Linked DNA regions of Desulfocurvus vexinensis DSM 17965. The protein of the gene in region 1 interacts with the protein of each later gene in a pairwise test. Links are inferred from orthologs where the notes say so. Each region holds a gene or a part of one and is shown on either strand. Other genes may lie near its edges. The genes, in order: dnaX and dnaE.

The links.
Region 2: the proteins of dnaX (region 1) and dnaE interact in binary tests that used the Escherichia coli proteins (3 or more experiments, as listed by UniProt). The link is inferred for Desulfocurvus vexinensis DSM 17965 from one-to-one orthologs.

The regions. Positions count from the first base shown.
Region 1 is NZ_JAEX01000002.1:419,949-426,045, reverse strand. The notes cover bases 2,958-5,883. They hold dnaX (DNA polymerase III subunit gamma/tau), read right to left. Parts: upstream 5,451-5,883; coding sequence 3,465-5,450; downstream 2,958-3,464. Other genes in these bases: G495_RS0104905 (branched-chain amino acid transaminase), read right to left, coding at 5,508-5,883; G495_RS0104915 (YbaB/EbfC family nucleoid-associated protein), read right to left, coding at 3,111-3,422; recR (recombination mediator RecR), read right to left, coding at 2,958-3,101. Also shown: G495_RS0104930 (bifunctional class I SAM-dependent methyltransferase/glycosyltransferase family 2 protein), read right to left, coding at 1-47; SF1B family DNA helicase RecD2, read right to left, coding at 149-2,458; more of recR, read right to left, coding at 2,496-2,957; more of G495_RS0104905, read right to left, coding at 5,884-6,097. UniProt on the Escherichia coli protein: Part of the beta sliding clamp loading complex, which hydrolyzes ATP to load the beta clamp onto primed DNA to form the DNA replication pre-initiation complex.
Region 2 is NZ_JAEX01000001.1:132,213-139,386, reverse strand. Bases 2,168-6,170 are described here. They hold dnaE (DNA polymerase III subunit alpha), read right to left. Parts: upstream 5,815-6,170; coding sequence 2,368-5,814; downstream 2,168-2,367. Other genes in these bases: G495_RS0100580 (molybdopterin-dependent oxidoreductase), read right to left, coding at 6,040-6,170; G495_RS0100590 (6-pyruvoyl trahydropterin synthase family protein), read right to left, coding at 2,168-2,313. Also shown: G495_RS0100605 (motility protein A), read right to left, coding at 1-149; G495_RS0100600 (flagellar assembly protein A), read right to left, coding at 157-1,284; dtd (D-aminoacyl-tRNA deacylase), read right to left, coding at 1,448-1,915; more of G495_RS0100590, read right to left, coding at 1,912-2,167; more of G495_RS0100580, read right to left, coding at 6,171-7,174. UniProt on the Escherichia coli protein: DNA polymerase III is a complex, multichain enzyme responsible for most of the replicative synthesis in bacteria. This DNA polymerase also exhibits 3' to 5' exonuclease activity. The alpha chain is the DNA polymerase catalytic subunit.

The DNA.
Region 1 (6,097 bases):
GCGTCGAACGTCTCGCGGATCTTCTGCTTGTAGGCGGAAAGCTGCATGGTCGGGGTCCTCTCTGGGTGCGCGTCCTTGTGGCGTGGCCCGGGTCATACCCCAACCCCGGGCCGATGCCAAGACGCCGCGATGCGCCAGGCGCGAAGGGCTAGTGGTTGAAGGCCGCCTGGAGGCGGTATTGCAGGTGGGTGTTGCGCTTGCGGCTGGTGGCCCGGGCCAGGCCGATGGACATGGCCCGCGCGGGGCCGATGAGCACGGCCAGCCGCCGGGCGCGGGTCAGGCCCGTATAGATCAGGTTGCGTTCGAGCATGATGTAGTGCTGCGGCACCACGGGCATAATCACCGCCGGGTACTCGCTGCCCTGGGACTTGTGCACCGACACGGCGTAGGCCGGGGCCAGCTCGTCCAGCTCGTGGGCCTCGTAGGGCACCTCGCGGCCGTCGAACTCCACCACCAGCTCGCCCTCGGCGGGGTCCACCGCCGCGATCCAGCCCAGGTCGCCGTTGAACACGTCCTTGTCGTAGTCGTTGCGCAGCTGGAGCACGCGGTCGCCCTGGCGGAAGACGGTCTCGCCGCGCCGCAGCTCGCGGCCCACGGGGTTCAGTCGTTCCTGGAGCAGGCGGTTCAGGGCCTGGGTGCCCAGGGGACCCTTGTGGATGGGCGTGAGCACCTGGATGTCGCGGCGCGGGTCCAGCCCGTAGGCCTTGGGGATGCGCTCGGTGGCCAGATGCAGGATGTAGTCGCGGATGTCGCCGGGGTCCGAACGGCGGACCCAGAAGAAGTCGTCCGCCGGGCCCGGGGGCTCGTTGTTCTCGGGCAGCTGGCCCGCGTTGATGCGGTGGGCGTTGGTGACGATAAGGCTCTCGCGGGCCTGGCGGAAGATGCGCGTGAGCACGGCGTGGGGCACGGCCTGGCTGGCCAGGATATCGCCCAGGATATTGCCCGGGCCCACGGAAGGCAGCTGGTTCACGTCGCCGATGAGCACCAGGCGGCAGGTCAGGGGCAGGGCCCGCAGCAGCGCCAGGAACAGCGCCTCGTCGAGCATGGAGGCCTCGTCCACCACCACGGCGGCGGCCTCGATCTTGTTGTCCTCCCCCAGCTGGAAGCCGCCCTCGGGGGAGTATTGCAGCAGCCGGTGCAAGGTGGAGGCCGTGTGGCCGGTGGCCTCGGCCAGGCGCTTGGCGGCCCGGCCCGTGGGCGCGGCCAGCTTGACCTTGAACTTCAGCGCCGCCAGCACGTTGACCAGGGTGCGGGTGATGGTCGTCTTGCCCGTGCCCGGCCCGCCGGTAATGACGAAGACCTTGTTCTCGCACCCGGCCAGCACGGCCTGGCGCTGCTCGGCGGACAACTCCACCTGCGCCGCGGCCTCGATGCCGGGTATGACCCTGCGGATGGCCGCCAGGTCCATGGGCGTGGGGTGCTCGATCAGGTGGTACAGGCGCTTGGCCGTCTCGGTCTCGTGGCGGTAGAAATGCATGAGGAACACCGCGCGCGGCACGCCCTGGGCCGAAAGGTCCTCCACCACCACGCGCTTGCGGTGCTCCAGGGCAGCCACGGCGGCGCGCACATGGTCCGGGCCCGGGCCGCCTTCCGCGTCGGCGTACTGCGGGTCGGCGTCGTAGTCCACCCCGGCCCAGGGCGGCGGGCCGTCGGGGTCGGCAGGGTCCGGCGAGCCCTCGGGCCCGCCAGCACCCGGCCCGGCCAGCACGCGCTCCCAGCCCGCCAGCAGCTCCAGCACATGGCGCACCAGCTCGTCCTCGGGCAGGAACAGGTGGCCCTTCTCGCTGGCGGCGAACAGGGCATAAATCACCCCGGCCTCCACGCGCTGGGGCGCATCGGGCGAAAAACCCAGGCGCAGGGCCATGCCGTCGGCGGTGCGAAAGCCCACGCCGCGAATCTCGTAGGCCAGCTCGTAGGGGTTCTCGCGCAGCTTGGCCTCAGCCCCGCTGCCGTAGCGCTGCCAGATGCGCGCCGCGTGGGTGGGCGACACCTGATGCGACTGCAAAAAGATCATCAGGTTGCGCACCTCGTGCTGCCCGGCCCACGACTCGCGGATGGCCGCGAGCTTCTTGCGGCCCAGGCCCTCGACCTCCAGCAGCCGTTCGGGTTCCTGGTCGAGCACGTCGAGCACGGCGGCGCCGAAGTGGTCCACCAGCCGCGCGGCCAGCACGGGGCCGATGCCGCGCACGTTGCCCGAGGCGAGGTAGCGGCGGATGCCGTTGATGGTGGCGGGCATGGCCTGCTGGGCCACATGGACTTCGAACTGGCGCCCGAACTTGGGGTGCTCCACCCACTGGCCGGTGAGGTCAAGCATCTCGCCGGGGCGCACCTGGGCCATGGTGCCGACCACGGTCACGTCGCCCACCTCGCCCCGCGCGCGGACCCGGGCCACGGTATAGCCGTTGGCCGGGTTGTGGTAGACCACGCTTTTGACTTCGGCCTTCAGGGTTTCGGGCATGGCCCCGCCTTGGTGCGATGCGCCGGACGCACGGCGCTCAGAGGTCCTGGCGGAACCGCAGCGACTGGCGCAGGGTCTCGCGGTCCACGAACTTGACCTCGGCGCCCAGGGGGATGCCCTGGGCCAGGCGGCTGACGCGCATCCCGGGGTGCGCGCGGGCCACGAGATCCTTGATGAAGCTGGCGGTGGTCTCGGCCTCCAGGGTCGTGCCCAGGGCCAGGATGACCTCCGCCACCCGGCCCTCGGCCAGCCGCGCCCGCAGCCGGGGCACCTCCAGGTTCTGGGAGGTGACGTTCTCCAGCGGAGCCAGCAGGCCGCCCAGCACGAGGTAGCGGCCCTTGTAGAACCCGCCGTCCTCGATGGCCAGCAGGCTGTCCCACTCGGCCACGACCATGAGCTGCGAACCGTCGCGGGCCGGGTCGGAGCAGATGCAGCAGGGGTTGCAGTCCGACAGGCTGGCGCAGCGCTCGCAGAAGAACAGCCGCTCGCGCAGTTCCAGGATGCTCTGGCCCAGGGCCTGGGCCTTGGGCAGGGGCCATTTGAGCAGCTCCAGGGCCGCCCGCAGGGCCGACTTGGGGCCCAGGCCGGGCAGCCGCGAGAGCTGGTCCACCACCGCCCGGAGCGGCTCGGGAAGTTGCTGCACGCAGGGCTCCTAGAACAGGCCGGGGATGTTGACGCCGCCGGTGATGGCCTTCATCTCGGTCTCGGCGGTCTCCTTGCCCTTCTTCACGGCCTCGTTGACGGCGGCCAGCACCAGGTCCTGAAGCATTTCCACGTCCTGCGGGTCCACACAGGCCGGGTCGATGCGGATGGCCTTGATCTCGCCCGCGCAGGTGGCCCTGACGCTGACCATGCCACCCCCGGCGGCGGCCTCCACCTCGCGGTCCTTGAGCTCCGCCTGGAGCTTCTCCATCTTCTTCTGCATCATCTGCGCCTGGCGCATCAAATCGTTCATGCCACGCATGGGCTTGTCTCCGGTGCTTTTCGTGTCGGGGAAGGGAATCCGTCAGCCATTGCCCTCATCCGCCGGGCGGGCGTCCACGAATCCGGCGTCGAAGGCCTGCATCACGGACTGGACCAGGGGATGGGCCCGGGCCCGGGCCTCCAGCTCCTTGTGCGTCGCCTGCTGGCGCTCGGGCACATGGAAGCCGATGGCCGTGTCCGGACCGAAATATTCGCCCACCAGGGCCGTCAGGGCCGCGAAAGCCTCGCCGCGGCGGATCTGGGTGCAGTGCATCTGGTTCTGGCACTCCAGGGTCAGGGTGCCCTCCTCGAAGCGCGCCCCGGCCTGCATCAGGCCGTTGATGCCCCGGCCCGTGGCCTCCTGCACGGCGCGGGCGAACTCCTTGAAGCCTTCCCAGGTGCGCGGGCCCCCGGGCAGGGGCACGCCGTGGCCAGCCACCGTGGGCGGGGCCGCGCGGCGCGCGGCGCGCGGCGGCGCCGGGTCGTGGGGCTCTTCGGGCGCCGGAGGCTGCGGGTCGGCAAACGCCGAAGCGGGCCCGGCCACCTCGGCGCGCCAGGCGTCGGGGTCCGGCTCCGGGTCGGAGTCCGGGGCAGGCCCGGGCTCCGGCTCGGGCTCCGGGCCAGGCTCCGGGCCAAGCTCCGGGGTGGCGGAGGCGACGGGAACGTCCTGCGGGGCACGGGCCGGGGCACGGGCCGGGGCGGGGGCCGCAGCAGCGGGGGCGGCGTCAGGGTCCGCGTCGTCGGCCTCGGCGTCTTCCGGGGCGCTGGCGGCGGACGCCGCGCCCCCGGCCTCGCGGCCCCGGGCGGCGGCGCGCGGCGCGCCTGCGGGCCGGGGCGGGGCCTGGGGCGCCGGGCCGCCCTGCCCTGCCGGGGCTCCGGGCGCGGGCGGCGCCGCCGGGGCCGCGCCGGTGCGGGCGACATCGCCCAGGGGCAACAGCCGGGGCAGGCAGGCCAGGTTGAGCAGCAGCAGCTCCAGGGCCAGGGCGGGCTCCAGGCTGCCCTTGACCCGCTGCTGGCCCTCCAGGGTCAACTGCCAGCAGGCGTGGACGTGGGCGGGGTCGAAGCGCCGGGTCCATTCCAGCCACTGCGGGGCCTCGTCGGCGGAAATATCCAGCACCCCCAGGGCCGCCTCGCCCGACTGCCCCAGCAGGAACAGCGTGCGCCAGCACTCGGTCAGCTCGCGCAGGAAGAAGCCCAGGTCCAGCCCCTGGTCAAGGATCTCGCGCAGGATGGTGGACACCCCCAGGCAGTCGCGCCCGTGGATGGCCGCCAGCAGGCGGAACATGATCTCGCGCCCGGCCAGGCCCAGGACCTGGCGCACGTCGGCGCTGGTCAGCTTTTCTCCGCCCAGGGCCAGCACCTGCCCCAGCAGCGACATGGCGTCGCGCACGCTGCCCGCCCCGCGCCGGGCCAGCAGGGCCACGGCGTCGGCGTCGAAGGCCAGATGCTCGGCGTCCAGCAGGAAGGTCAGGTGCGCTTCGATTTCCTTCTGTCCCAGGCGCTGGAAGGTGTAGTGCTGGCAGCGGCTGATGATGGTGGCCGGAAACTTGTGCGGCTCCGTCGTGGCCATGATGAAGGTGGCGTGGGCCGGGGGCTCTTCCAGGGTCTTGAGCAGGGCGTTGAAGGCGCCCTTGGAGAGCATGTGCGCCTCGTCGATGATGAAGACCTTGTAGCGGCAGTCGATGGGCGCGAAGCCCACGTCCTCCTTGAGGGAGCGCACGTTGTCCACGCCGGTGTGCGAGGCGCCGTCGATCTCCATCACGTCCACGGCGGCACCGGCCTGGATCTGGCGGCAATGGGCGCACTGGTTGCAGGGCTCGGCGGCGGGGCCGCGCTCGCAGTTGAGCGCCTTGGCGAAGATGCGCGCGATGGTCGTCTTGCCCACGCCGCGCGTGCCGCTGAACAGATAAGCCGGGGCCACGGCGCCCGTGGCCGCCGCGCGCGAGAGGATGGACTTGATGACCGCTTGCCCGGCGACTTCGGAAAAGCGCTGGGGGCGGTACTTGTGGGTCAGGTGGGTCTGGCTCATGGGGCGCCTTGCCCCGCGCCGGGCCCGGGCGGGGCAAGGCGCGGGGCGGATGCGGGTCTAGATGTCGTACTTGTCGAGCCAGGCGTCGTACTTGGGGTTCTCGCCCTTGACGATCTTGAAGTACTCGCGCTGGATGTGCTTGGCCACGGCGCCGGCCTTGCCCTCGCCGATGGTCCTGCGGTCCACCTCGCGGATGGGCGTGACCTCGGCGGCGGTGCCGCAGAAGAAGGCCTCGTCGGCGCTGTAGAGCTCGTCGCGGGTGAAGCGCTCCTCGATCACCTCGTAGCCCAGGTCGCGGGCCAGGGCGATGAGGGTGTTGCGGGTCAGCCCGTCGAGGATCGAGGTCAGCGGCGTGGTCTTGATCCGCCCGCCGCGCACGATGAAGATGTTCTCGCCCGAGGCCTCGGACACATAGCCCTCGGTGTCGAGCATCAATGCCTCGTGGTAGCCGTCGGCCAGGGCCTCGCGCTTGGCGAGGATGGAATTGCAGTAGTTGCCCACGGTCTTGGCCTTGGTCATCATCACGTTGACGTGGTGGCGGGTGAAGGTCGAGGTCTTCACGCGGATGCCCTTCTCCAGGGCTTCGTCGCCCAGGTAGGCGCCCCAGGGCCAGGTGGCGATGATGGTCTGGATGGGGTTGTCGCCGG
Region 2 (7,174 bases), on another replicon or contig:
AACATGATGAAGGCGATGGCCACGGTGCCGCCCATGACCATGAGCACCGAGGGCACGTCGAAGAATCCGCCAAGATTGCCGCCGTAGGCGATGGACCCGAAGATCAGGCCCAGCCCGGCAAGCATGCCGACAAGGGTTCCGATATCCATACGCGGGCTACTTCTTCAGGGCGGGTTTGCCGACCACCACCTCGTGGTCAGCATAGGTGAAAAAGACGTTTTCCATGAGGTCGTCCACGGTGTAGCAGGCCTCGCCGATGCAGACCTCCACCCCGGGGTGGACCTTGCCCGGCACCACCACGCGGCAGGCCTCCAGGTTCTCCACGGCGCGGATGCCCTGCCACAGCTCGCGGTGCCGCTCGCGGAACTTGGCCAGGCGTTCTTCCAGCAGGGCGGCCTTGGGCGCCAGCTCGGCGCGCAGGTGGGGGTGCTTGGCCGCCAGGGCGCGGGTTTCCTCCAGGCGGGCCAGGGTTTCGGCCACCTTGGCCTCCACCAGGTGCGAGCGGTTGAGCAGCATGGCGTCGTAGCCCAGGATGAGCACCGTCTCGGCGCCCATGCCCCCGCCCAGCTGCCCGCCCACGTAAATGATCCGGGTGCACACGGCCTTGCCGCCCACCAGGCGGCCCTTCACCGCCAGCTGCTCCCCGGCGTAGACGTCGCAGTGCATGCACGGCCCGTCGATGAGCATCCGCCCCCCGGCCAGGAGCATGGCGTTTTCGGCAAAGGGCACGCGGAAGTTGGCCCCGGCCTTGATGGTCGCCTTGCCCCCGCCCTTGACGCCGCCCTCGGCCTGGAAGGACTCGCGCGCGCGGATCAGCGCGCCTTCCACGGTCTGGCGCACCAGCACGTTCTGGCCCTGGACCTGGAAGCCCGCGCGCACGCTGCCGTGGACGACCACATTGCCCAGAAAGGAGATGTTGCCGGTGTGGAAGTCCACGTCGCGGCGCACGTTGAGGGTCTTCTTCACCGTGATGCGCCCGTCGAGGTAGAACACGTAGCCCGCCTCGGCGGCCAGCAGCTCGTCGGGCCGCGCGGGGTCGATCATGGTGTTGTTCCCGGCGGGGAAGACCTTTTCCTCGTGGGCCCGGGTGCTCCAGGGGTCGGGCTCGGCCCCGGCCTCGGGCACCGGGGGCGCGTCCACCCACCGGGCCAGCACCTGCCCGCGCTCGACGTTCTGCACATAGCCCCGGTTGTAATGGTCCACGCTGCCGTCGGCCAGTTCGCGGGGCCGCAGGTCGGTGTAGTCGAAGCCCGGGTCGAAGAAGTGCCTCAGATAATAGGGCATGCACCGTCCTTCGCCGGGGCGCGCACGGCCAGGCTGGCCGGGCGCGCGCTCCCGGAACAGTACACCGCCATACGTTGCCCGGCGGTCAAATTCAAGTGCCTTTTGGGCCCGGCGCGGCGCGGCGATCCCCGTGGCGGGCCGCGCCGGGCGCCGCGCGGCCCCGTCAGCCCTGCCCGGCGCTGTCCAGCAGGATGGTCACCGGGCCCCAGTTGACCAGGGCCACATTCATGGACGCGCCGAACTCGCCCTGGGCCACCTTGCCGGGCAGGCGCGCGCCCATGTCCGCAACCAGACGGTCGAACAGGGGCCGGGCCACGTCCGGCTCGGCGGCCAGGTGGAAGGACGGCCTGCGGCCCTTGCCCAGGTCGGCGTACAGGGTGAACTGCGGCACCAGCAAAAGCTCGCCGCCCCACTCGGCCAGGGAGAGCTTCATGCGGTCCTCGGGGTCGGGGAAGACGCGCAGCTCGGCCAGCCGGGCCAGGGTCCGCTCCCAGGCCGGGGTGCCGGGCAGGTCCGGCCCGTCCTCGCGCGAGAAGCCCACCAGGGCCAGCAGCCCCACGCCGATGGCCCCCACGCTGCGTCCGCCCACCGTGACCCGCGCCTCGCGCACCCGCTGGAGCAGCACCCTCACGGCGCCACCTCGAAATAGGTCGCCGACTGGCCCGGCTTCTCCGCCACGGTGACACCGACCACCTCGACCCCGCTGCCCGCCAGCCGCGCCGCCAGCTCGCCGTAAAGGAAGCGCGCGATGTTCTCCGAGGAGGGGTTACGCTCGGCAAAGCAGGCCACCTCGTTCAGGTGGCGGTGGTCCAGGGCGGCCAGGGCGTCCTTGAGGTGCCCGCGCAGGACCTTGAAATCCATCAGTAATTCCGTATCCTGGCTCAGGGTGTCGCCCTGCACCTCGGCCACCACGCCGAAGTTGTGGCCGTGCATCCGCTCGCACTTGCCCTCGTAGTGCCGCAACTGGTGCGAGGCCGAGAACTCCTCGCTCACGGACAGGCGCCACCTGCCCCTGCGTTCCTGCGTCATGGTCCTTCCCCGGGCCTGGGCCCGCTTTTTGGCTGTTGCGCCCCGGGCCTGTGCCTACAGGGCCTCGATTTCCTTCCACAACTCCCGGCAGGGCGTGACCCGGTAGCGCGGGCCCAGGGCCAGCTTGCACTCGAAGCCCTCGGCGTGCAGCCACATCTGGACCTCGGTCTTGCCGGGAAAGCGCGCCAGGGCGTCCTTGAGGCGGTCCATGCCCGGCCCGGCAAGCTGCTCCGCGCGCAGGCAGAGCACCACGGGCAGGGTGTTGGCCGACAGGGCGTCGGCCAAGGCCTGGACCTTTTCGGCCACGAGCCGGGCGCGCTTGGGCCCGCCCTCCTCGCCCGGCCCCTCGCGGTCGCTGACCCGGGCCTCCAGCAGCAGCGGCTGGTCGGAGGTGAACAGTTCCTTCATCTCGGCCCAGGAGTCCGGGAACACCGCGCACTCCCCGCCGCCCACCAGGTCCTCGACCTCCAGGAAGGCCATCTTGCCGCCCTTCTTGGTGATGATCTCCTTGACCCCGGTGACGATGACCGCCGTGCGCACCGCCGCACCGCCGGGGTAGTCCGCCGCGTCCTGCAGGTCCACCAGGTTCATGCGCCGGATCTCGTGGCGGAAGGTCAGCAGCGGGTGGCTGGAGAGGAAGAAGCCCAGGGCCTCTTTCTCCTGGCGCAGGCGCTCGTCGTCGGGCCATTCTCCCAGGGCCGGGCCGTCCTGGGGCAGGCCGGTGCCGGGCAGGCTGGGCACGTCCATGCCCACCACGCCCATGAGCGACATCTGGCCGCTCTCGCGGTCCTTGGCGCGCTTCTGGGCCGTGGCCACCACGCGGTCCAGGGCGTCGGCCAGCTCGGCGCGCGGCACGCCGAAGCAGTCCATGCTGCCGCTCTTGATCAGGTTCTCCAGCACGCGCTTGGTGACCTTGCGCAGGTTCACGCGCTCGGCCAGGTCCAGGAGGCTCTTGTACGCCCCGCCCTGAGCCCGAGCGTCCACGATCTCGCGGATGGCCTCCTCGCCCACGTTCTTGACCCCGGCCAGGCCGAAGATGATCTGGCCCTGGGCAGGCACGGTGAAGTGGCTCTGGGAGCGGTTCACGTCCGGCGGCAGGACGGTGATGTCCATGTCGCGGCAGGCGTTCAGGTACTTGAGCAGCTTGTCGGTGTTGCCCACTTCCGAGGTGATCATGGCGGCCATGAACTCGGTGGGGTAATGGGTCTTCAGGTAGGCCGTGTAGTAGGAGATCAGCGCGTAGGCCGCCGAGTGCGACTTGTTGAAGCCGTAGGCCGCGAACATCTCCATGAGGTCGAATATTTCCTTGGCCTTCTCCTGGGACACGCCCTTTTTCAGCGCGCCCTCGTAGAACACGGCGCGCTGCTCGGCCATGGCCTCGGCGATCTTCTTGCCCATGGCCCGGCGCAACAGGTCCGCCCCGCCCAGGGTGTAGCCTGCGGCCACCTGGGCGATCTTCATCACCTGCTCCTGGTAGACGATGACGCCGTAGGTGTCGCGCAGCACTGGTTCCAGCTCGGGCAGGGGGTAGACCACCGGCACCTCGCCGTGCTTGCGGCGGATGAACTCGTCCACCATGCCCGAGCCCAGGGGCCCCGGGCGGTACAGGGCCAGCATGGCGATGATGTCGTCGAAGCACGAGGGCCGGAGCATGCGCAGGTACTTGCGCATCCCGTCGGACTCGACCTGGAAGATGCCGTCGGTGTCGCCGCGCGAGTAGAGGTCGTAGGTCGGCTGGTCGTCCAGGGGCAGGGTGTCCAGGTCGGGCACGGGGCCGCCCCGCTCGCCGATGATGTCCAGGGTGTCCTGGATCACCGTCATGGTCCGCAGGCCCAGGAAGTCGAACTTCACCAGCCCGATCTTCTCGACGTATTTCATGTCGTACTGGGTGACGACCTCGCCCTTCTTGCCCCGGTACAGCGGCAAAAACTCGTTCATCGGCCCCGGCGAGATGACCACGCCCGCCGCGTGGGTCGATGCGTGGCGGTGCATGCCCTCCAGGCGCTGGGAAATGTCGAGCAGCCGGGCCACGCGCGGGTCCTCGCCCTGCATGCGCACCAGCTCGGGCTCCAGCTCCAGGGCCTTTTTGATGGTCATCTTCAGGTCTTCGGGGATCAGCTTGGCGATCTTGTCCGTCTCGGCGAAGGTCAGGCCCAGGGCGCGGCCCACGTCGCGCACCACGGCCTTGGCCTTCATGGTCCCGAAGGTGGTGATCTGGGCCACGGAATCTTCGCCGTACTTCTGGGCCGTGTAGCGGATGACCTCGCCCCGGCGGCGCTCGCAGAAGTCCACGTCGATATCCGGCATGGAGATGCGCTCGATGTTCAAAAAACGCTCGAACAGCAGGTTGTACGGGATGGGGTCCAGGTTGGTGATGCGCAGGGCGTAGGCCACCAGGGAGCCTGCCGCCGAGCCGCGCCCGGGGCCCACGGGAATCCCGTTGCGCTTGGCCCAGTTGATGAAGTCCTGGACGATGAGGAAATAGCCGGGGAAGTCCATCTGGCAGATGACGTCCAGCTCCATTTCCAGGCGTTCCCAGTAGAGCTTTTCGTCCACCGCGTAGGGCATGGCCGCCAGGCGCTCGCGCAGGCCCTGGCGCGCCAGGTCGCGCATCTCGTCGCCCAGGCTCTTGCCCTCGTCCACCTTGTAGACCGGGAAGAAGTACCGGCCCATGGGGATTTCCACGTTGCACTGCTCGGCGATGCGCACCGTGTTGTCCAGGGCCTCAGGGCAGTCGGGGAACGCCCGGCGCATCTCCTGGGGCGGGCGGAAGTAGAGCTTGTCCGAATCCACGCGGAAGCGCTTCTCGTCGTCCACGCAGGCGTTGGTCTGCACGCAGAGCAGGATGTCGTGGGCCTTGGCGTCGGCGGCGGTCAGGTAGTGGCAGTCGTTGGTGGCCACCAGGGGCAGCTTGGCGTGGGCGGCCAGCTCGCGCAGCAGCACGTTGGCCCGGTCCTGATCGGCGATGCCGTTGGCCTGGATCTCGATGTAGAAGCGCCCGGGGAAGATGGCCTCGTAGAGCCGGGCCACGCGCAGGCCCTCGTCCATGCCCCGGTCCACCACAGCGCGCACCACCTCGCCCTGCAGGCAGGCCGACAGGGCGATGATGCCCTCGCTGTGGCGCGCCAGGAATTCGCGGCTCACCCGGGGCTTGTAGTAGAAGCCCTCCATGTAGCCTTCGGTGACGATCTTGGCGAGGTTGCGGTAGCCCGTCAGGTTCTGCGCCAGCAGCACCAGATGGTAGCGGCGCATGGCCCCGGGGCCTTCCTTCACGCGGTGGTCGCCGTCGGAGACGTAGATCTCCGAACCGATGACGGGCTTGACGCCGAACTCCTTGGCCGTGGTGAAAAACTTGGCCGCGCCGTACATGCTGCCGTGGTCGGTGATGGCGGCGGCGGGCAGGCCGAATTCCACGGTCTTGGCGCACAGGTCCTTCAGGCGGATGGCGCCGTCCAGCAGGCTGAACTCCGTGTGGCAGTGCAGATGGACGAAATCGGACATGGCGGACGGGCCCCGGTTGGTGACTGGTGGAATTGCGCGCCCGGGGATGCGGGCGCGTCGGGGGGCACTGTAGCAGCAAACGGCCCGGGGCAAAACCCCAAGGACGGGCACTGCCGGAGCGGGCCCGGCGCGGGGTTCGGCAGGCCGCCCCGGCCCGGGCCGCCCCGGCGGGGTCCGGGGGCAGGCCCGGAAAGTCCACGGCGCGGCGCGGGGTCCGGCCCGGCCTCAGTTCTCCAGGCGCGCCCGCTGGCTGTAGTAGGCCGTGCCGCCGCCCAGGTCGCATTCCCGGGGTTCGATCACGGCGTTGAAGCAGCGCCCGTGGCGCAGCCAGCCGCCCCGGCGCCCGACGATGGCCTGCGGGTGCACCCCGGGATCCAGGCCCAGGCTCACGGCCATGCGCCCCGCCGCCGTGGCCAGGAACACCGGGCGGTCCAGGTCCAGCCCCGGCAGGCAGGGGTTGTCCGGCGACACCATGACCCGCGGCGGGCCGGGCGCCTCGTCGGGCGGGCGCTGGGAGTGGATAAAGTCGCGGTGGACCAGGGTCAGCAGGGCACAGGGCCAGTCGGGGTCCGGCCCGGGCTCGGGGTGCAGCGCCAGGGGCAGGCGGCACCTGCCGTCGGGGTGGGCGAAACGCATGCCCTCGAAGGCCACCTCGGGCCAGCGGGCGGGCATGAAGCCCCGGGCGCGCAGCTCGGCCATGGTGAAGGGCGTGGCCGGGCCGGACAGTGCCGTGCGCAAGCACTCCTCGGCGTCCGGCAGCTCCACGGGCTCGCGCAGCATCCGCCCCAGCTCGCTCACGAACTCGAAATCCGCGCGGGCCTCCCCGGGCGGGTCCTGCACCTTGGCCGCGTGGTTGACCACGCTGTGCAGGCACGAGGCGGCCAGGTCCTCGCGCTCGGTCATCAGCGCGCAGGGCAGGATCAGGTCGGCCTGCGCGGCGGTGTCGGTCATGAACGCCTCCACCACCACGGTGAAGGGGCAGCGGCGCATGGCCTGGGCCAGGGTCTGGCCGTCGGGCAGCTGGGCCACGGGGTTCATGCCGTCGATCCACAGCAGCTCCACGGGCGGGTCGGCGTCCAGCAGGGCGCGGCCCAGGGCGTGCAGCGGCAGCAGCCGGGGCCGGGGCCCGGCCCCGCGCCCGGCCCAGGCCGTGAAGTTGCGGCCCGAGGAGATGTTGAAATACACCCCGCCCCCCCGGCGGCCCACGTTGCCCGAGAGCACGGCCAGGGCGTCGATGAAGCGCACGTTCTCGCCGCCGTGCAGGTAGCGCTGCACGCCCCAGCCGATGAGCGTGGCCGTGGGCCCGTCGGCGATGTAGCAGGCCAGCAGTTCGGCGAATTCGGCGGGGCCCACGCCGCAG